Regions from separate parts of the Gilvimarinus sp. DA14 genome, predicted to be linked through region 3. Evidence: predicted binding sites of a transcription regulator. Region 3 holds the regulator's gene; each other region holds the start of a gene.
The links. The regulator sigma-54, encoded in region 3, starts transcription at its own class of promoters, with help from an activator protein. The targets are predictions, from matches to a motif close to TGGCACANNNNTTGCNNT.
Positions count from the first base shown of each region.

Region 1: cynS (cyanase) is a predicted target of sigma-54. The motif match lies at 2,104-2,121, and genes of this name have one in related genera.
Region 2: NHM04_RS15150 (TorF family putative porin) is a predicted target of sigma-54. The motif match lies at 1,912-1,929, and genes of this name have one in related genera.
Region 4: NHM04_RS12750 (CmpA/NrtA family ABC transporter substrate-binding protein) is a predicted target of sigma-54. The motif match lies at 2,672-2,689, and genes of this name have one in related genera.

Region 1 is NZ_CP100350.1:3,843,494-3,848,972, reverse strand. It holds gene NHM04_RS16850 (prolyl oligopeptidase family serine peptidase) at 1-107, shown strand, start outside; gene greB (transcription elongation factor GreB) at 107-607, shown strand; gene NHM04_RS16840 (histone deacetylase) at 655-1,560, shown strand; gene cynS (cyanase) at 1,625-2,065, opposite strand; gene NHM04_RS16830 (trans-aconitate 2-methyltransferase) at 2,345-3,100, opposite strand; gene NHM04_RS16825 (hypothetical protein) at 3,093-3,332, opposite strand; gene mazG (nucleoside triphosphate pyrophosphohydrolase) at 3,334-4,140, opposite strand; gene relA (GTP diphosphokinase) at 4,258-5,479, opposite strand, start outside.
Region 2 is NZ_CP100350.1:3,445,798-3,451,276, reverse strand. It holds gene NHM04_RS15155 (ATP-binding protein) at 1-923, shown strand, start outside; gene NHM04_RS15150 (TorF family putative porin) at 1,172-1,831, opposite strand; gene NHM04_RS15145 (multifunctional CCA addition/repair protein) at 2,258-3,487, shown strand; gene NHM04_RS15140 (pteridine reductase) at 3,484-4,227, shown strand; gene NHM04_RS15135 (magnesium transporter CorA family protein) at 4,239-5,204, shown strand; gene folK (2-amino-4-hydroxy-6-hydroxymethyldihydropteridine diphosphokinase) at 5,345-5,479, opposite strand, start outside.
Region 3 is NZ_CP100350.1:3,333,105-3,338,583, reverse strand. It holds gene lptA (lipopolysaccharide transport periplasmic protein LptA) at 1-134, shown strand, start outside; gene lptB (LPS export ABC transporter ATP-binding protein) at 137-862, shown strand; gene NHM04_RS14590 (RNA polymerase factor sigma-54) at 1,000-2,520, shown strand; gene hpf (ribosome hibernation-promoting factor, HPF/YfiA family) at 2,571-2,861, shown strand; gene ptsN (PTS IIA-like nitrogen regulatory protein PtsN) at 2,863-3,321, shown strand; gene rapZ (RNase adapter RapZ) at 3,327-4,205, shown strand; gene NHM04_RS14570 (HPr family phosphocarrier protein) at 4,205-4,480, shown strand; gene yjgA (ribosome biogenesis factor YjgA) at 4,486-5,004, shown strand; gene NHM04_RS14560 (YhdP family protein) at 5,028-5,479, opposite strand, start outside.
Region 4 is NZ_CP100350.1:2,922,880-2,928,358, forward strand. It holds gene NHM04_RS12740 (ABC transporter ATP-binding protein) at 1-145, opposite strand, end outside; gene NHM04_RS12745 (ABC transporter permease) at 159-1,145, opposite strand; gene NHM04_RS12750 (CmpA/NrtA family ABC transporter substrate-binding protein) at 1,212-2,606, opposite strand; gene NHM04_RS12755 (tetratricopeptide repeat protein) at 2,943-4,043, shown strand; gene NHM04_RS12760 (endonuclease/exonuclease/phosphatase family protein) at 4,181-5,056, shown strand; gene NHM04_RS12765 (DUF5329 domain-containing protein) at 5,040-5,408, shown strand; gene NHM04_RS12770 (DUF6635 family protein) at 5,457-5,479, shown strand, end outside.

The sequences.
Region 1 (5,479 bases), 510 kb from region 3:
CCTTCGCCGATGAAGCCCACGGTTTTAGAAGCGCCGAGGCGATCCAAACCGCCGCGCGCGAAGAGCTGGCGTTTTACCAACAGCAATTAAATTTAGGCAGCGCTTAATGGGCCGCTGGCGACCACCGCGCCCCAAAGGCTCGGCTTACATTACCGCTGAAGGCGCGGAAAAACTGCGCGCCGAACTTCGCTACCTATGGAAAGAAGAGCGCCCCAAGGTAACCGACGTAGTGCACGAGGCCGCCAAAAACGGCGACCGCTCGGAAAACGGCGATTACATTTACGGCAAAAAGCGCCTGCGCGAAATTGACTCGCGCGTGCGCTTTTTAACCAAACGACTGGAAGCATTAACCATTGTTGACCGTTTGCCCGATGACCGCGACCGGGTATTTTTTGGCGCCTGGGTAACACTGGAAGATGACGATGGCAAAGAATCGCGCTACCGCATTGTGGGGCCGGACGAGTTTAACGTGCGCGAAGGTCTGATTAGTATGGATTCACCGCTGGCCCGCGCCATGTTAAAAAAGCAGCTGGACGACGAGGTGGTGCTGCGCAACGAAGAAGGCGAAAAGGTTTATTACATCAGTGCGATTGACTATGAAGCCTAAACCCACCTTTCGAGTTTAAGCTCGCCTCTCGCTATTGAGCCAACCGAATGACAATTCCACTGGTCACTCACCCCGCCTATTCATTTGCCTTTCCCGGGCGCCACCGCTTTCCCATGGAAAAGTTTGGCCTGCTTAACGACTACCTGAGCGAACAAGGCATACTGACGCCTAACAATACCTTTCGCCCTGGCCCTGCGAGCAAAGCCGTACTTTACGGTGCCCACTGCCCCGAATACATAGAGCGTTTTTGTCGCAACGAACAGTCTGCCAGCGAAGTAAGGCGCATGGGCCTGCCCTGGAGTGAAGGCCTGCGCAAACGCACACTGATCTCTCCTAACGGCACCTTGCTTACCGCCCACCTTGCCCTAAGTTACGGCATTGCCTGTCACCTTGCCGGTGGCACCCACCACGCGCATTACGATTTTGCTTCAGGCTTCTGCATTATTAACGACTTAGCGGTTACCGCACGTACGCTGCTCGCTCAGGGAAAAGTTAAAAAGCTGCTGATTTTCGATTGCGATGTCCACCAAGGGGACGGCACCGCCGCCATTTTAGCCGACGAACCCCGCGCGATTACCTGTTCGATTCATTGCGAAAAAAACTTTCCCGCGCGCAAGGCGATCAGCGATATTGATGTCGCCCTACCCCCCGGCACTACGGATAATGACTATTTAGAGGCGGTTGAGAAAACCCTTGCAGAAGTGATAAACCAAGAGCAACCCGAGCTGGTTTTATACGATGCCGGCGTTGATATTTACCGTGAAGATCCGCTCGGTTTATTAAAAGTCAGCGAAGCGGGTATTGCCGAGCGTGATCACTTGGTGCTGAGTATTTGTCAGGCCCGCAACATACCCACCGCCACGGTTATTGGCGGTGGGTATGACGATGACCGCAAAGCCTTGGCCAAGCGGCACGCTTTGGTGGTAAAGCAAGCGCACCAGCTATGGGCTTAGCGCGAACCTCAGTTTGCGCTCGCGCGACTTACTAACAGTAAGTACAACAGCAAGCTGCTCCCGCTTACCAGGTTTTGTAAGGCAAGAATTTACCGTTTAAGGTCAGCAGTACGCGGTCGCCTTTCGGGTCTTCAATTTTGTCCACTTCCATAGAAAAATCAATCGCACTCATAATGCCGTCGCCGAACTTTTCCTGAATCACTTCTTTCAGCGTTTCGCCGTAAACGCCAACCACTTCGTACAGGCGATAAATCAGCGGATCTGTGGGTACGGCTTGATCCCATATTTTCGTGGGGAAGGCTTCTAAGGCTTTGGCAACATCGTCGCCCAACTCAAGATAGTCGGCTATTTTTTTGGCGGTATCGGCGGGCGAGCTGTTCATACCCAAGCAGGCCGAAGTCAACCACACCGGCGAGACGCCAATATCAGCGGCCATAGTTTCCCAGGTTAACCCTTTCGCGGCTTTAGCGCTTACCAGTGCATCGGTCATTGCTTGCTTATCCATAAAAACTCCTAACGGTTTCAATTTGCGTTAGGCTAGCTAGAGCAAGGCACAGGCCAACTTCTTCACTAGCAATTGTACGGACCATCATGCGGTGATTAGCAGGGCAAGCACTCAGGCCCTATGGACTAAAATGGCCCAGTAAACACTAGGGCGCGCACCGGATACTGGCGGAATTATCGATAAACCGGGATCTTTTCTGGAGCAAAAATAAAGAAAGTGCACCAACGGAAGGCGCCCACTTTATTCAGCCTTAGCCAAACCTGAAAAAATACTTTCACATCAGGTTATACGACGATACAGAGAAACGTCTGTTAATAGAGGTTTTTCAACTCGACCACTGTATTTTTTATTGATCAAATTGCGCACACTTTTTTGTAGAGCAGCGAGTCGATTGTCGCCCAGAGCAATGTGGTCAGAGAAGGTTCCCAGCAACCCGACATATTCATCGGCTGTATAGTGAATAACACGAGAAAAGCTTGTCCGCGCGACAAGTTCTAAGCCAACGTCTGCTTCAGGCTCAGATAATTGTGGGCCAAGACTGCTCTTTTTAAGTTCAGGAGCGTGGCGCTGATACACGCTCTGAACATCCGTGAAAAAGCCCGTCCGCGCTGCCGGACGATCAACTATTACCGCAAAGTGCGCACCCGGTTTTAGAAGGCTTGCGACCTTCCGGTAGCCGACAGCGGCTTCTACCCAATGGAAACTGGTGGCAGCGTAAATTAAATCAAACGCTTCGAACGAAGAGTTATAGTTTTCAAAGGTGGCGCACTCAAACTGGTAGCCCGCGTGAGCACGACAAACTGACTGACAAATTTCAAGTAAACGCTCACCGGGATCAATACTGGTTTGATCGGGGTTGAGTGCCTTAAACAGAAGCGTCGCCTGGCCCGTACCACAGCCGATTTCCAGTACTTTAGCCCCGGGCTGTAACTGTGCGTGATCAATAATCCACGGCGATAACCCTTGAGGTGGCCCCGGTCTAAAGCGCGCATAGGCAGATGCGACCGTATCAAAACTCAAGCTATTATTATTCACCGGCCAACGTCTTAATACGCTCTAGCTCATCAGCCAAAGAATTATCAGGCATAGATTGGCGCGCACGGCGGTACCAGTAAGCGGCATTGGCCAGGTCGCCCTCTTCTCTGTGCAGGTAACCATGCAATAAGCACGACAGCGAGTCGTTGCCATCCTGCACCAGCTCGTGTGCGCCATGCCAATCACCTTGCTCAATAGCGGCGATGGCTTTTTGCTGTGCGGCGTTGTTCATGTCACAAGCCCTCTTGTTTTGCTTTGTCCCACAGGGCGTCCATTTCCTCCAGGCTCATGTGCTCCAGTGGTTTAGGCGCATTGGCTTCAATGTAGCGAAACCGCGACTCAAATTTGCGGTTCGCGCGGCGCAACGATGCCTCGGGGTCTTGCTTTAAATAACGGCTGATATTCACTGCGGCAAAATATAAGTCGCCCATCTCGGCCTCTACGGCCTCCATATCGCCCGAGGCCAGCGCCTGCTCTACTTCTTCCAGCTCTTCGCGTACCTTGGCAATGGGGCCTTTGATGTCGTCCCAATCAAACCCGGTGCGCGCCGCACGTTTTTGCAGCTTAGCCGCGCGGCTGAGTGCGGCTAGATTCAGCGGAATATCGTCAAGCGTACCGCGCACGCCTTTGGCCTCGCGCTCTTCCTGCTTGATGTCTTCCCAACGCTGCTTAATAGCGGCTTCGTCGGCGGGCTGATCGCCGTAGCGCTCGCGCAAATTTTCGTTGGGGAATACATGCGGGTGGCGCCGCACCAGCTTGGCCACTAAGGTATCCACCACCTGATAAAAATCAAATCGTTTCTCTTCAGTGCCGAATTGACTGTAAAAAATTACTTGAAACAGTAAATCGCCCAACTCTTCTTTTAAGTGATCCAAATCACCGCGCTCAATCGCATCCGCCACTTCGTAGGCTTCTTCAATCGTCGACGGCACTATCGTCTCGTAGGTTTGTTTTAAATCCCACGGGCAACCATCGCGCGGATCGCGCAGGCGTTGCATTAAGTAGATTAAATCGTCGAGGGTGTAGGTTGGAGTGGGCATGAATTTGTATCCTATGTCTTGAAACGTCGGATGTCGGACGTCTGAGGTCAGACGCAAAAGCTTGGAAGTTGGCAAGACTGAAACGTCAGACGTCCGGCATCAGACGTCTGACATTAATCACAACTTCCTTCTCGCCGACGCAATATTCGGCAATTGATTTAACCGCGTTAGCACGCGACTGAGTTCATCAAAGCCGCGAATTTCTACGGTAATCAGCATATCCACCGAGTTTTTCTGTTTGTCGGACAGGGTTTGCATGGCGCTGATGTTGATGCGCTCGTGATCCAGCAGTGAGGTAATATCGCGCAGCAGGCCCGAGCGGTCGTAGGCCTCGACCATAATATCCACCGAGTAACTGCTCTGGGGCTTGCGACCCCAGTCCACTTTGATAATGCGCTCGGGTTCATCCGCCTGCAGTTGCAAAATATTACTGCAATCGGCGCGGTGAATGGAGACACCCCGGCCCAGGGTTATGTAGCCGGTAATGGCATCGCCCGGTACCGGGTTACAGCAGCTGGCGATTTGCGTCAGCAGGTTACCCACACCCTCGATGTACACATCCGAATCTTTTTTCGTTTTCGGTGAGCGGGCTTTAAACGGAATAACCGGCTCTTTGGGATGCTCTTTATCAATCAAACGCTGGGCGGCATTAAGCACCTGGCCCACGCCGATATCGCTGGCCCCTACCGCAGCGTACAGATCGTCCAGAGTCTGCATATTGAGCTTTTTCGCCAGCGCTTCAAAATCTAAATCCAGCAGCGCCAGGCGTTTAAATTCGCGATCCAGCAGCGCCTGCCCTTCGGCGATATTGTCATCGCGGGCCTGCACTTTAAACCAGTGTTGCACTTTGGCGCGGGCGCGGGCGGTGTTGACGTAGCCGAGCGCCGGCGATAACCAGTCGCGGCTGGGCGCTTCGCGCTTGCCGGTTAGAATTTCTACCTGATCGGCGGTATTCAGGTGGTAGTTAAGCGGCACAATGCGCCCGTTCACCTTGGCGCCGCGACAGCGGTGGCCAACATCGGTATGAATGCGGTAGGCAAAATCCAAAGGCGTGGCGGTTTTCGGTAAATCCACCACATGGCCTTCGGGGGTAAACACATAAATGCGGTCTTGATCGAAAGCTTTCAGATCATCCTGCAGCTGCTGCTCGCTGCTGCCGCCCAGCTCGTCGTGCCATTCAAGCACTTGGCGTAGCCAGGAGATTTTTTGTTCGTAACCGTCCTGCGCGGCATCGGTATCTGTGCCTTTGTAACGCCAGTGGGCGCACACACCCAGCTCAGCTTCATCGTGCATGGCGTAGGTGCGCACCTGAATTTCCAACACTTTGTTTTCCGGGCCG
Region 2 (5,479 bases), 110 kb from region 3:
GATTTGCCCTGGTACACTCCGGTGAGAGCTTCTACAGCGCGCTTGGTGCGTTTCGCGCCGCCATGGCTAAATGGCTTTTACTTGCCGTTACCGCCATGGCCGCTTTTTACGCCGGGCTACTCGCCTGGGCACTGCGTCCGTTGCGAACACTGGCAAACGCATTAAGCAAAATGCAAAGCGGCGAAACAAGCCTGCTAACGGGACAATACCCGCGCGAAATTCAGCGGGTGGTGGATAGACTCAATCAAGTACTTGAAAGCGAGGCCAGTCTGCGTAAGCGCTACCGCAACAGCTTGGGCGATTTGGCTCACAGCCTAAAGACTCCTTTGGCCGTATTACAAAACGCTACACCGCCACCAGAGGCAAAGGACTATGCTAGAAACGTACAAGAGCAAGTTGAAAGGATGGATCAAGTAGTGAAATATCAGTTACAACGCGCCGTCAGTGAACAGAGTTCGGGCAGCAAAAAACAAGTCCCGCTTCTAAAAGCCTGCGATCGCCTGGGGCAATCACTGCAAAAAATTTATCGCGATAAAGGCATCAACCTCGCGCTGGATATAAACCCGGCGCTGACCTTCGTTGGCGATGAGCAGGACTTATTGGAAATTTTAGGCAACCTGCTGGACAACGGCTTTAAATACGGCCACAGCCAGGTAACAGTCAGCGCCCAGCTCAATGAGGCACAACTACAAATTAACGTCGATGACGACGGTGACGGAATTGCCGAATCACTCAACGCTAACCCGGTCGAGCGCGGCCAGCGTCTGGACACATCCAAACCCGGCCAGGGTATCGGCCTTGCGATCTGCGCCGATATAGCAGCCGGCTACCACGGCGGACTCAAAATATCCCGCTCGCCTCTAGGCGGCGCCAGATTTACGGTCAGGCTACCTGGAGCGGAAACGGTGAACGGTGAACGGTGAACGGTGAACGGTGAACGGTGAACGGTGAACGGTGAACGGTGAACGGTGAACGGTGAACGGTGAACGGTGAACGGTGAACGGTGAACGGTGAACGGTGAACGGTGAACGGTGAACGGTGAACGAGATTTGCGTTTTTATTTATCACCGTCAAGCCAATACAAAAAAGGGGCAAACCTCAGTTTGCCCCCACAGCTTCATGCTCGCTGTTTTTTGCCGCCGCACCTTGGCGGCGGCTTATTGTTGCTTCCTTAAAACTCGATTGGCAGGCTCAAAGAAACGATGAATTTCGCATCGTCATCGTAAGTGCCATCTACGTCATCAACCGGCACACCAATGGTGAAGCTCAGGTTGTCATTGAATGAGTAGCCAAGATCCAAGTGAGAATAATCGTCTTCGTGCAGACCATAGGTCACGCTGAACTTGTCAAAGCTCGCGCCAAGAGTGGTGTACCAGTACTCATCCAGATCTTCCAGACCGTGGTAGTAAGTCACAGCAACCGGTCCAAAACCCAAAGAAACTACGGCCTCGGTCAAGTCGCCAAGGTCTGGTGAGCCATCAGAGCCATCGGCGTTAGCGGGTGCACTTGGGTAGTTGTAGTTCCACAGGCTGAAGTCATAAGTAAAGCTACCAGCTTCGCCACCGTAACCTACGTACAGATCGTACTCAGTACCCAAGCTAGCGTCACCAGAGGAACCCCACACACCAGCGTACAGACCACCAGTGCTTACAGTGATGTCACCTGAGATGGCTGGATCGCCATTACCCAGATCCATACCGCGCCAGTAGTACATGTTAGCAGCGCCTACCGATGCAGACACTTCGGCACTGGCGGAGGGTGCAACGGCGCTCAAGGCAATGGCAGAAGCGGCAACGGCACTGGCCAGTACTTTTTTGTTCATCATCTTCATGAAATCTTCCTCTAGTTTCTAATGGCAGTAATTTTCTTTTGTAGCTGTCGATTAGCACACCGACCCAGCTTGCCCGGTTAATAGCGAAGAGCGAGCCAACTTGAATTTATTCTTTAATATCAACATCTTATACAAATTTACAGCAAATACCTCAAGCAACCATGCGCGCCAAAGCACCAAACTTGCGCACTCGGAAAACTTAAACAATAGACTACGCACCAAAAATGACCACCGTGAGACATAACGCTGCTGCCAAGCTGGCTTTTTCGTATCAGCAGACGCAAAGCCTCCATCCGCCACCCAGGTCATGAGTGAAGCTTAGTGGGCGTCCTTAGGGGGCTTAACTGCGGGCGCAGCAGTAAATTATTGGTGGGACTAAAACGCCGAAATCGATAATATGTCGGCATGACAAACACAGCGAAACAGATGCAAATTTACCTGGTCGGGGGCGCTGTGCGCGACCGCCTGCTGGGCTACCCCTACAGCGAGCAAGACTGGGTTGTGGTGGGAGCCACGCCCGCACAAATGGCAGAGCTCGGCTATACCCCGGTAGGCAAAGACTTTCCCGTTTTTCTTCACCCCGACAGTAAAGAAGAGTACGCCCTGGCGCGCACAGAACGTAAAACGTCGCCCGGCTACGGCGGTTTCAGCTTTCACTGCGCGCCAAATATTACCTTGGAAGAAGACCTTGTTCGCCGCGACCTGACCATCAACGCAATGGCAATGAACGAAGCAGGTGAACTGATTGATCCACACGGTGGCGCGCGCGACCTGCGGGAAAAGACTTTACGCCACGTTTCCAGCGCCTTTAGCGAAGACCCGGTAAGAATTTTACGAGTAGCCAGGTTTGCCGCCCGCTATCACCACCTTGGCTTCACGGTGGCCGAGCCAACCATGGCACTTATGGCACAAATGGTCAGCTCCGGCGAGGCAGATCATCTGGTAGCTGAGCGAGTCTGGAAAGAGTTTCAACGCGCTCTGGGCGAACGGCATCCGGACGTGTTTATCACCACACTGCGCCAGTGTGGCGCGCTGGCAGTGGTCATGCCAGAGCTGGACACTCTGTTTGGCCTCCCCCAGCCGCCCAAGCACCACCCGGAAGTGGATACCGGCGTCCATAGCTTGATGGTGCTGCAACAAGCCTGCGAACTAAGCGATGATGTGTCTGTACGTTTTGCCGCCCTAATGCACGATTTAGGCAAGGGGCTCACACCAAAAGACGAATGGCCCCGCCATATTGGTCACGAAACGCGGGGCATCGCGCCCATCAAGCAGCTATGCCAGCGCCTAGCCGTGCCCAACGATTGCCGCGATCTGGCTCTGCTAGCGGCGCAGTTTCACACCCACTGTCACCGCGCGTTTGAACTTAAGCCCGCCACTTTACTTAAATTATTTAAGCAGACAGACGCCTACCGCAAACCCAAACGTTTCCATCAATTTCTACTGACCTGCAAGGCCGACTCGCGCGGGCGCACAGGTTTTACCAAGCACGACTATCCACAAAGCCAATACCTAGCCGAGGCCCTAAACGTGGCGCAACAAGTTGATATTCAGGCTCTGGTAAAACAGGGTTACCAGGGCGGCGAGCTGGGCGAGGCAATCGAAGCCGAGCGCTTACGTTTATTGCAAGACTTTAAACAGGAGCAGAGTTTATGAGCACACCCCGGGTCGCCCTCATTACCGGAGGAGCTCGACGCATTGGCGCCGCCATTGCCTCCCATTTACATCAGCAGGGCTGGAACCTCATCATCCACTGCCGCCAATCGGTCACCGAGGCGGAGGCATTGGCCGAGCACCTAAACGCTCAGCGGGACAACAGTGTGTGCACAGTCCGCGCGGATTTAGCCAAGATGCCTGAGCTCAAAGCACTGGCGGAAACGGCATGCTCCAGCTGGGGCCGCCTGGACGCTCTGATCAACAACGCCTCCAGTTTTTATCCCACCGCGCTAGCCAGCGCCAGCGAACACCAGTGGGATGATTTATTTGCCAGCAATTTAAAAGCGCCTTTTTTCCTCAGTCAGAAACTGAGCCAGGCGTTGCAGCAAACCGAGGGCTGCATCATCAACATTGCCGACATACACGCCGAGCGTCCTCTCAAGAATCACAGCATTTACTGTATGGCCAAGGCGGGCAATGTGATGCTAACCAAAACCCTGGCACGGGAACTGGCACCCGAGGTGCGAGTCAATGGCATTGCTCCGGGGGCCATCGCCTGGCCAGAAGATGACGCTGCGCTGAGCGATAAAGCGCAGCAATCTATACTGGAGAAAACCGCCTTGCAGCGCAGCGGCGAGCCTGCCGACATCGCCCGCACGGTGGCATTTTTACTGACTGAGGCGCCCTATATCACCGGGCAGATTATCGCCGTTGACGGCGGGCGCAGCCTACAACAGTAAGGGATAAACTTATGATTAAAACCCTCTGGCTTAGCGAGTCGGGTGAACGCCGCTGCGGCGGCGAAGAGCTTATCGCGCAATGGCGCGAAAGTGGCGACGGCCACCTGTGGATTGATATTTTAAGTGAAGACCCTCGCGCCGAACGCGACTTACTGCTGGCCATGGACTGCCACCCTCTGGCGGTCGAAGATGCCCAGCGCAAAAGACACCCTCCCAAGACCGAGAGTTTTGACGACCAGGAATTGGTGCTGTATCGCGGTATCACTCACTTTGACGAAGAACTCAATGTCGAACTTGTTCCCATTGCTCTGTTCGCCTCAGAAAAGTGTTTTATAAGTATCCATCAGGGTAAATCACTCAGCATCCAACAGCACTGGAACGACGCCAAAAGCTCTCTGGTGCGCCAGCCAGCGCTGCTGGCCATTCGCATCATGCATTATTCGGTAGGCCGCTATCTGGACGCAGTTCTGGCATTCGAAGAGCGGATTAACGATCTGGAAGATGCCATGCAGGAAAGTCCTAACGACTCAGTAATGCGCACGTTAATCTCCTATAAATCTCGTCTGCGTAAATTAAAGCGCGTGTTTAACTACCACGAGCGCATTGCACAGACCCTGTTAAAAGAAACCCCGGATCTATTTATACGCACCGAGCCAGATATCGTCCACGCCTTGCAGGATTTGTTCGACCGCTGCGAGCGAGTACACAGCCTGGCGACCATGTACTACGAAATTTGCGGTGATTTAATTGAAGGCTATCTGTCGCTCACCTCGCACATGCTGAATAACACCATGCGCGTTTTGACGGTCATTACCGCCATTTTCGTTCCACTGACATTTATCGCCGGCATATACGGTATGAACTTCGACAATATTCCGGAGCTGCACGTTAAAAACGGCTACTTTATTGTTATGGGATTAATGGGCTTAATTGGCGCTGGGCTGCTGGTACTGTTTAGAAAACTGCGGTGGCTATAAATGCGGTCAGACATCTGATGTCGGACGCCATGGACGCTGGATAACATTTTTTTGCGTTCTGCGTTCTGCGTTCTGCGTTCTGCGTTCTGCGTTCTGCGTTAGGCATTGTGCATTCCGCGTCTGACATCAGACCTCCGACATTAGACCCTCTTTCCAACCGATATCTCTTTACCGCGCCATTCAAACGATACCGGCCAGAGCTTTTGCGAGCTCTGGTCGTACTCTTGCCACAGTTGCGCATAGGTGCGCTGCAATAACGGATGAACTTCGTCGGG
Region 3 (5,479 bases):
AGCAGGACGGGGCGATTATGCGCGGACACAGCATTCACTACGATCTGACCCAAGAGCTGGTTAACGCCCAGAGCGATGCCGAGGGCCAGGACCGTATTCAAATGACCATTCCACCGGCGGCAATCGAGCAGTAAGCATGGCAACACTGAAAGCCCAAAACCTGGCTAAAAGCTACAAAGGCCGCCAGGTTGTTATCGATGTTTCCCTCAGCGTCTCCAGCGGCGAAATCGTCGGCCTACTGGGCCCAAACGGCGCCGGTAAAACCACCTGCTTTTACATGATTGCAGGTCTGGTTAAAGCCGATCGCGGCAGTGTCAGCCTGAACGAACAAGACCTCACCTCACTGCCGATTCACGGGCGTGCCCGCGCCGGTATTGGTTATCTGCCGCAAGAGGCCTCGGTGTTTCGCAAGCTTTCGGTGGCCGATAACATTCTCGCCATTTTGCAAACTCGCAAAGATCTCAGTGCCGAGCAGCGCAAGGATGAGCTGGAATCTCTGATGCACGAGTTTCACATCACTCACATTCGCGACAGCCTGGGCATGGCTCTGTCTGGCGGCGAGCGGCGCCGCGTTGAGATCGCCCGCGCCCTGGCCACCAACCCCGCGTTTATTTTGCTAGATGAACCCTTCGCCGGGGTCGACCCCATTTCGGTGAGCGACATTCAGCAGATTGTGCGCCACCTGAAAGACCGGGATATCGGCATTTTGATCACCGATCACAATGTGCGCGAGACGCTGGGCATCTGCGAAAAAGCCTATATTGTGTCCGAGGGACATATCATCGCCGAAGGCAACTCAGAGGACATCCTCAGTAATGCGAAGGTACGCAAAGTGTATCTGGGCGAAAACTTCATGCTCTAAGCGCCCACATCGCCTCAGCCCATCTTGACTTTTAAATTTTTTTGCGCCTCAGGCATAAACATTGCTTAAACGTGTTGCCTGCGAGCAGTAGGCTGACTACACTCTGCGATTAATGCCCGAAAGAAACATCAAAAATTATGAAGCAATCGCTACAGCTTAAGCTGGGCCAACAGCTCACTATGACACCTCAACTGCAGCAGGCCATTCGCCTGCTGCAGTTGTCTACTCTGGATTTACAACAGGAAATCCAAGAGGCGCTAGACTCCAACCCTATGCTGGAAATGGAGGAAAACCTCGACAGCGAACAGAGCGATAAAAACTCTGAAGCTAACGACACCCATGAGACCGCTGAGGCGCGCGAAACGGCTAACGCCACTTCCGAGACACCAACTAACAGCAGTGACAACGATGGCGACCCCCAGGCCGACAGCGAGTGGAGTGAGGCCATCCCCCAAGACCTACCCGTCGACACCAGCTGGGATGACGTCTACGAAAGCTCTGGCCCCGCGCTGCCGGCCAGTAATTACGAAGGCGATGACAGCGATTTTGAAAGCCGCCGTGGCAGCACCGAATCTCTGTACGATCACTTGATGTGGCAGCTCAATCTCACGCCCCTGTCCGAGCGCGACGAGCTGATCGCCATGGCAATCATCGACGCCGTCGAGCCCAGTGGACTACTTAGCACCACCCTAGAAGAGATATACGAAGGCCTCAGCGAAAACCTCGAAGAGCTTGAGCTAGACGAAGTTCAGGCGGTTAAACGCCGCCTGCAACAGTTTGATCCCTCGGGGGTGTGCAGTGAAAACCTGACCGACTGTCTGCTGGTGCAACTGTCCCAGTTCGATAAATCCACTCCATTTCTCGACGCCGCAAAGCTGATCGTACAGCAGTACCTACCTCTACTTGGCAGCCGCGATTACCGCCAATTGATGCGTAAAACCCGTCTCAAAGAGCCGGAACTTGCCCAGGCGGTGGCGCTGATAAAGAGCCTCAATCCGCACCCGGGTGACATTATCGACACCCGCGAAACCGAATACGTGGTGCCGGATGTGTTTGTCGAGAAGCGCGAGGGGCGCTGGACAGTGGAGCTAAATCCGGACATCGCGCCACGCCTGCGCATTAACACGGGCTATGCATCACTGGTAAAACGCGCCGACTCCAGCCGCGAAAACACCTTTTTAAAGAACAATTTACAAGAGGCGCGCTGGTTTTTGAAAAGCCTGCAAAGCCGAAATGAAACCCTGTTAAAAGTGGCCACCTGCATCGTAGAAAAACAACGCGGTTTTCTCGACTATGGCGCCGAGGCCATGAAGCCTCTGGTGTTGCACGATATCGCCGAGCTGGTAGAAATGCACGAATCGACCATCTCGCGGGTGACGACGCAAAAGTATATGCACACCCCACAGGGTATTTTCGAGCTGAAGTACTTTTTCTCGTCCCACGTCAGTACCGATTCAGGGGGTGAATGTTCCTCGACCGCAATTAGAGCTATCATTAAAAAGCTGATTGCCGCCGAAAACCCGAAAAAGCCCCTCAGCGACAGCAAGATCACGCAAATGCTGGCCGAGCAAGGCATTCAGGTTGCCAGGCGCACCATCGCCAAATACCGGGAATCTCTCAATATTCCGCCGTCCAACGAGCGTAAAAGCCTGGTGTAACATTTCCGGGGCGGCGCAAACTGCCGCCCCAGACAACAGAGGACTCTAGTATGCAAGTGAACATCAGTGGTCATCATTTGGAAATTACCGATGCCATCAATAACTATGTACACACCAAGCTGGAGCGTTTGACCCACCACAGCGAATTTATTACCAGCATCAACGTCATTCTCGAAGTCGAAAAAAACACCCAAAAAGCCGAAGCTATTATTCACGTCAATGGCAAAGATATTTTTGCCGACGCTGACTCCGAGGATCTTTACGCCGCCATCGACGCCCTAACCGACAAGCTTGATCGCCAGTTGATTAAGCACAAAGAAAAGCTGAAAAGCCACCGCTGATATCATGCAAATAGATCAAATACTCTCCCCCCAGCGTACCCTATGTCGCATCGAAGGCGTGAGTAAGAAGCGCGCCCTGGAAATTCTCGCCAACACCATTGCCGAGCAGGTGCCGGGAATGGATGCCGATGATATTTTCAGGCGGCTTATCGCACGGGAAAAGTTAGGCTCCACCGGCATCGGCCATGGCATCGCCATTCCCCACTGCCGTATTCCCGGCTGCGACTCCACCCTCGGGGCACTCATCACCCTTGAAGAGCCCATCGACTTCGACGCTATCGACGGCGAAGCGGTGGATGTCGTATTTGCCATGCTTGTTCCGGCCGAAGCCGAAGATGACCATTTAAAAACCCTGGCAGCGCTTGCCTCAGCATTAAATGAAGCGCCCTACCGTGACGCCTTGCGCCGGGCCGAGTCGCCAGAGCAGCTGTATCAAGCCGCAATAGATCAGCCGGATTAAATACCATGCATTTAGTGATTGTCAGCGGGCTATCGGGCTCGGGTAAAAGTACAGCCCTGAATGCGCTGGAAGATGCGGGCTACAACTGTATCGACAACCTACCGGTCAGCTTACTGCCGGCGCTGGTGGCGCAAATCCAGGTTCACAAAGACGCTGAAAATCAGAACTTTGCCATCGGCATAGACATTCGCGACGCCTGGCAAGACTTGGGTATTTTTCCGCAGATGGTGCATACCCTGAAAGACGCCCATTTGCCATTCACTGTGGTGTTTCTGGATGCCGAAACCAAGAAAATTGTGCAGCGCTTCAGTGAAACCAGGCGCAAGCATCCCCTGAGCGATAAGCATCGCCACCTGAATGAGGCGATTAACACCGAGCACCAGCTGCTCGGCCCCATGCGCGATACCGCCGATATCGTCATTAACACCACCGATTTAAATCTGCATCAGCTGCGCGATTTAATTAAAACCCGAGTGGCTGAGCCTGCCAGTGAAGGCATGGCGATACTGTTTGAATCTTTCGGTTTCAAGCATGGCCCGCCGAACAACGCCGACCTGGTGTTCGACGCCCGCTGCCTGCCCAACCCACACTGGGATCCAAACCTGCGCCGACAAACCGGTAAAGACGCCGACGTTATTTCGTTTCTAGACAAGGAACCGCTGGTGCAGCAGATGTATCAAGACATCAGCCATTTTTTGGATCGTTGGTGGGAACACTACCAAGCCAACAACCGCAGCTACATCACCATCGCAATCGGTTGTACTGGCGGCCAGCACCGCTCGGTGTATTTGTGTGAAAAACTACAACAGCATTTTAGCCGCAGCCTGGAGAACGTTCAGGTTCGCCATCGCGAGCTGAATGACAATTTGCACGAGTCCCATTAATGCCACAACGCACTGTCACCATCGTCAATCGCAAAGGCCTTCACGCCCGCTCCGCGGCCAAGCTGGTGGCACTGGGCAAAGAGCTACCCTGCAAGGTGGAGATACATCACTGCGATAAAAGAGCCGATTGCACCAGCATGATGGCCCTGATGATGCTGGCTGCGGGCCTGGGAACAGAAATTTGTGTGCACGCTGAGGGTGAACGCGCCGAAGACGCCCTCAACGCTGTATGCCAACTGATTGAAGCGGGCTTTGACGAGCTCAACGAAGAGTAAACGCTGTGAACGATACAATAGATTACGACGAAGAATTTGACGAAGGCCCCAGTAAAAGCCAGCGCAAAAGAGAAATGCACGCCCTGCAAGAGTTGGGACAACAGCTCACCGAATTAAGCGACACTCAGCTGGCCAGTATCGAGCTGCCAGAGGAAGTACACGCCGCCATCGTCGAGATGCATCGAATTCGTCAGCGCGAAGCGCGCCGTCGGCATTTGCAGTTTATCGGCAAAATGATGCGCAAGGTCGATGGCGATGAGGTCAAAGCTCGTCTGGAGGCGATCAAAGCCCAGGGCTCTTTGAGCGTGCAACGTCAGCATTTAATTGAGCAGTGGCGCGATCGCATGCTCTCGGGCGACAAACAGGCAGTGTCAGATTTTATCGAAGCCTATCCCAACGTCGATATTCAGCACCTGCGTCAGTTGGTGCGCCAGGCGCAAAAAGAAAAATCGCAGAATAAACCGCCCGCCCATGCGCGCAAATTGTTTCGCTGCCTACGCGACACTCTGGCCGAGGCCGATTGATTCAAAAAAATAAGGCGCCGCTATCACTCGGCGCCAAGATCTTCGGCAACGCCTTCAAACTCAGATACCGGGTCGTCCCAACTGCCGCTAATTTTGTAGCTGACGCTGGTTACCTTATTCATCTGGTCTTCAAATAATTTACTGAGCACAAACACCCCGGCAGCTGCCGGCAGGCCCGCTGCCAAAGCGGCAATCACGGTTAAATTCCCCCCCATGGGGATGGTCGCCACCAGCCGGGTATCCAAGGTTTGCTCGACCAAATCCACCGCCCCCAAAAGCTGCATCCGCCCCGACGGGCTCTGCATCTGCACAGGCTCGGTTATATTCAAGGTGCCACTGGCAAAGGTTAAGCCACCGTTGATATGGTCGAAGGTCAATCCGCTTTTATAAAGATCGGAAAAATCCAAGCGCACCCGGCGTGCCAGAGAATCAAAATTAAACAGCCCCATCAAACGCAGCAAGCCCTCGCTGGCAC
Region 4 (5,479 bases), 410 kb from region 3:
ATTTACCGCAGCCGGAGTGGCCAATCAGTGAAACAAATTCGCCCTCCTTAATTTTCAAATTAACATCCTGCAAGGCGCAAAATGGCCCCTTGGGGGTGGGAAAGCTGATGCCGACTTGCGACAGTTCAAGGTGTGTCTTGTGCATAAGAATTCTCCTGTTAGCGAACCACGGCGGTTTTGTCCCAATTAACCCAGCTTTGTAGCAAGAGCAGGGCGCGATCCAGCAAAAAGCCGATAAAGCCAATCATTAATACCGCCACGCAAATACGACCCAGTGAGTTGGATGAACCATTTTGAAATTCGTCCCAGACAAATTTACCTAGCCCCGGGTTTTGTGCCAGCATTTCGGCGGCAATCAGAACCATCCAGGCAATACCTAAGGACAGGCGCAGGCCGGTAAACATCATCGGAATAGCGGAGGGCAAAACGATGGTTTTAACATGGGTAAACCAACCCAGGCGCAACACCCGGCTGACGTTTTGTAAATCCTGATTCAGACTGGCGACGCCCACGGCGGTGTTGATCATGGTGGGCCACAGGCAGCAGAGGGTGACGGTTACCACCGAGGTGATAAAGCTCTTCGCCAGCATCGGATCATCGGTAACGTAAACGGCGCTCACGACCATAGTGACCAAGGGCAACCAGGCCAGGGGTGATACGGGTTTAAAAATCTGGATAATCGGATTAAGTGCCCGGTACACGGTGTTGCTAAGGCCAATGCAAATACCCAGAGGAATCGCAATGGCTGTGGCCAGCAGAAAACCGGTCATGACGGTGACCAGACTGGTAATAATCTGGTCGAAAAAAGTGGGCCGACGGTTAAAGTCACGCCAGCGCACTTCGGCGTTGGGATCAGCGGCTAACTTCTTTTCATTGCGCGCTTGTTGGCGCTCGTAAAATGCCGCTTCGCGTTCGTTTTCGGCGCGGTGTTCTGACAGCAAATTGTTCCACTGTTCATGAACTTCGGCGGGACCGGGAAACTGTCCCAGCGAGGTGTCGACCTGCTTGGCTCCCAAATGCCAGAGTCCGAGAAATAACAAAAGCCCCACCAAAGGTATTAATACGGCTTTGCCCAGTGCTTGCACTTCGGCCTTGCCAAAACGCAGGCTCTGCCACTTTTGTTTTACGGCGATTGCGGAATTCATAACCTGCTCCTCGCGAAATAAAAAACAGCGCTTTAGCCCGTGGCCAAAGCGCCAAGGGGTTACTACTTACAAAGTGTCTTTGGATTTCAAACCGATGGTCAGCTTTTCCAGGTACTCGTTGGGTTTGCTGCCGTCGTAGCTAATGCCATCGATAAACTCAGGCTGCGGGCCTTTAAAGCCAGTTTCGCTGGCGAAGTCAGGAAACTCAGTCGCCTCGGCTTCACCGTCTTCGATCAGGGCCTTGGCCGCTTCGGCATAGATGTCCGGGCGGTACACTTTCTTGGCGGTATCGAAGTACCACTGATCGTCCTTGTGCTCTGAAATTTGGCCCCAGCGACGCATTTGCGTGAGGTACCAAATAGCATCCGAATAGAAAGGGTAGGTGGCGTGATAGCGGAAGAATACATTGAAGTCAGGTACTTCACGCTTATCGCCTTTTTCGTATTCAAAGGTGCCGGTCATAGAGTTGGCAATCACTTCATAATCAGCGCCAACGTAATAAGGCTTGGAGAGAATCTCTACCGCTTCAGGGCGATTGGCGTTGTTGTTGGCGTCTAACCATTTGGCGGCGCGAATCAGTGCTTTGGTTAAGCGCACCGTAGTATTGGGATACTGCTCGGCAAACTCTTGAGTAATGCCGAATACTTTTTCAGGATTGTTTTTCCAGATTTCATAGTCGGTAATAACCGGCACACCAATGCCTTTAAATACGGCCTGTTGATTCCAGGGCTCGCCCACGCAGTAACCGTAAATAGTGCCCGCCTCAAGGGTTGAAGGCATTTGCGGCGGTGGGGTAACGCTCAGCAGGGCATCGGCCTGCAGTTGGCCCGAGGTGTCACCCTTATGGGGGGCGTAATAGCCTGGGTGAATGCCGCCGGCGGCAAGCCAATAGCGCAGCTCATAATTGTGTGTGGATACGGGAAATACCATGCCCATATTGAATGGTTTACCCTGTTTTTTGTATTCCTCAACCACCGGCTTTAACGCATCAGCCTTGATCGGGTGTACGGGTTTGCCGTCGGAGTTTTCGGGAATGTGTTTTTTCATCTGTTGCCAGATGTCATTGGAAACGGTAATGCCGTTACCGTTCAGGTCCATGGAAAAGGGGGTAATAATATGCGCTTCGGTGCCATAGCCGATGGTGGCCGCCAGTGGTTGCCCTGCCAGCATATGCGCGCCGTCCAGCTCGCCGGTAATGACTCGGTCCAGCAGGACCTTCCAGTTGGCTTGGGCCTCAAGCTCGACAAATAGACCTTCGTCTTCGAAGTAACCTTTTTCCAGCGCAATGGCCAGTGGTGCCATGTCAGTGAGCTTAATAAACCCAAATTTAAGATCTTCTTTTTCCGGCTCGCCTACTGCCAGGGTGTGTACGCTGACGCACATGACTATGGCCGTTAATGCTAATTTTTTTACTGGCTTAAGCCAGCTTGTTATTCCCGTTTGTTTGTTCTTGTCGATCATTGTGTTCTCCCATTCCCCAAGATTGAAATGATTGATGGACGAGTCGTTGCTCGTTAATAGCCTGTATTTCAAAGCCTGTGCCAACAACTGGGCTCGCCAAACTTGTGCGTTTTTGTTGGCTTTTTTTTATGGCTTATCAGGCGTTTAAAAAACTTTGCACTGTGAAAGCGCTGAAAATATTTTTCGATGCATAAAACGGCGCTAAAGTTGTGCGTGATAGGCGAAATAAAAATGTCAGTAAAGAGTGCGATAAAAGCGCGAAGTGGTGCATCACAGTGCAGCTGTAGTGTGGATTGCTATACTCAAAAGATGGGCAATGGCACTAAAAGGCTCGGTATGAATCTTCTTTCGCTGCGGTTTTTCCTGTTATTGGGGCTGGCGTGCGTCAGTCTTGGTTGTGCCAATCAGGCTCTTGTTGGGTTATTGGCAAAACCCGATCCGCAGCTGGTTGAAGTGGCAAAATTGCAGCCCGAGGACACACAAACGCAAGTTCGCTACCCGCCCACAGCGGTAATGGCGCTAACACAGCAAATGCAGGCCTATGCTGAACAGGCTGTGGCGGGGTTAAAAGGCGACGATCGTAAAGTCAAAGCTCTTCATCATGCGTTAATAGCCCCACCGGCTGCCGGCGGCCTGGGGATTTCCTATCAGCCCCTGGCCACCCTGACGGCTGCCCAAGTATTCGCCCGGCGCGAGGCGAACTGCCTTAGCTTCTCGCTGTTGTTTGTCGCTATGGCGAGGTACGTAGGTTTGGCCGCCAGCCTCAACGATGTGCAGGTGCCGCCAACTTGGGCGATGAACAATGAGCGGGTGCAGTTTATGCGGCATGTAAATGTTAAAGTAGACCTGCGTTTTAGCACCGACGATATAGTGGTCGACCTGGACATGCGGAACTATCGTCCCTATTACCCGCAGACATTGATTCGTGACGAGACGGCCATCGCGCAGTACTACAACAACCTGGCTATGACAATGGAGCCGGGCGATACGGCGTCGCCGCGCAAGTTGGCGCTAATGCGTTTGGCCATTTCGCTGGCGGATGAGCAGAGCTATTTGTGGAATAATCTGGCGACGCTGTACTGGCGAATGGGGCTGCCCCGCACGGCTGAGGCGCTGTATTTACAGGCAGCGCACATTAACCCGGAAGATTTAACCGTAGTCTGGAATTTGAGTGAGTTCTATCGTTCGCAGCACCGCTATGAACTGGCCGAGGCTCTGCTGCAAGTGGTAGAAAATTACCGCGACAGTAACCCCTATTACCAATACCGGTTGGCCGGGGTGTATTTCTCTGAGGCGAACTACGAACAGGCGGCCCGGCGGATTGAAGCGGCAATTGATAAACAGCCAGAAGAGACACGCTTTTATCGTCTGGCGGCAGATATCTATGAGCAGATGGGACTGACCCGCAAACAACGGCAGGCTCAACAACAGTTTTGACTCTGGGGTAGCTGTTTTGAACTGTGCAGCAGGGGGGAACTCGCCGGGGGTTTAAGGCTCTAAACTCGCCCCTATATATCGGCTGTATTTAAAGTGTTTGGCAGTATGCGCTGCTGCGCACTCAGTGATGACTTTTTATGACAACATTAGCGGTTAGGTCTTTTACCCTTGGCCTCGGGTTATGGTTGGCCAGCGGGGCTCTGTGGGCGCCAGCGGAAAATTTATCCGATGAGCAGGCGGGCTTAACCGATTATGCCGCCACCCCCGAGCTATGTCACCGGGCGCTGCGCAACAGTCGCGCTCAGCTGTACGACGATGACTACGCCATGCCTGCAGCCGTCAGTTTGCTGAGCTGGAACATCTACAAGGCGCAGCGCGAAAACTTATTGCCCGATCTGACGGCGTTGAGCAGCGATGTGGATATCCTGCTGTTGCAGGAGGCGCTGTTAAGCGAGCGGCTATCGCGCCTTAAGCCCTACTGGCGCTTTGCCCCGGGTTACAGCACCGACGAAGCGCAAACCGGTGTCATGACTCTAAGCGCCTGGCCCGCCAGTGTGCACTGTCGTTTTGAGCACACCGAGCCCTGGTTGAGAACGCCTAAAGCCACCAGTATTGTCGAGTATGTGCTGGCCGACGGACGCCGCCTGTTGGCCGTTAATATTCACGCCATTAATTTCGAGCTGGGTACCAGCGCCTATCAGCAGCAATTGCAGGACGCGCTCGAAATAGTCGCAGCCCACGAGGGGCCGGTGATTCTGGCGGGAGACCTCAACAGTTGGAGCGACAGCCGTCGCGAGCTGCTTAATCACTTGTTCGAGCCGGTGGGCTTAACGCCTGCGGTATTTGCCGAGGATAACCGCACCCAGGCCTTCGGTATGGCGCTGGATCACGTCTGGACGCGCGGTGTGTCCATCAGCGCCGCCGAGGTGCCCGTGTACCAAAGCTCAGATCACAACCCACTGCTGGTGAGCATGGAGTTTAATCAAAGGAGCGATCATGTTGCGCAAGATTAGTGTGTATTTTTTCAGTTTATTTATCAGTATTGCCGCCTGCGCCGCGAGCGATGAAGAAGAGATCCAGTATTTGATCGACTTTGTTGCCGAAAGTGGGGTGACCTTTATTCGCAATGGCAGTGAGCACTCGGCTCGAGAAGCGGCGGAGCATTTGCAAATGAAATATAACCGCGCCAGCCGCTATGCCAAAGACGCGGAGGGTTTTATCGATAACCTCGCCAGTAAAAGCTCTATTACTCGCCGCCCTTACCAGGTCGTATTGGCGGATGGCACCATGCTCAATGCCAGCGATTGGCTGTACAGTGCGCTGCGCCAATACCGCGCGCAAGCCGATAGCGAGGCGGCGCCCTGACGCCATAGCCAGCCGAAATCTTAGTTACTTGTCATGCCTGTATAGCCTATGAGTCCGCGCGCAGAGCAGCA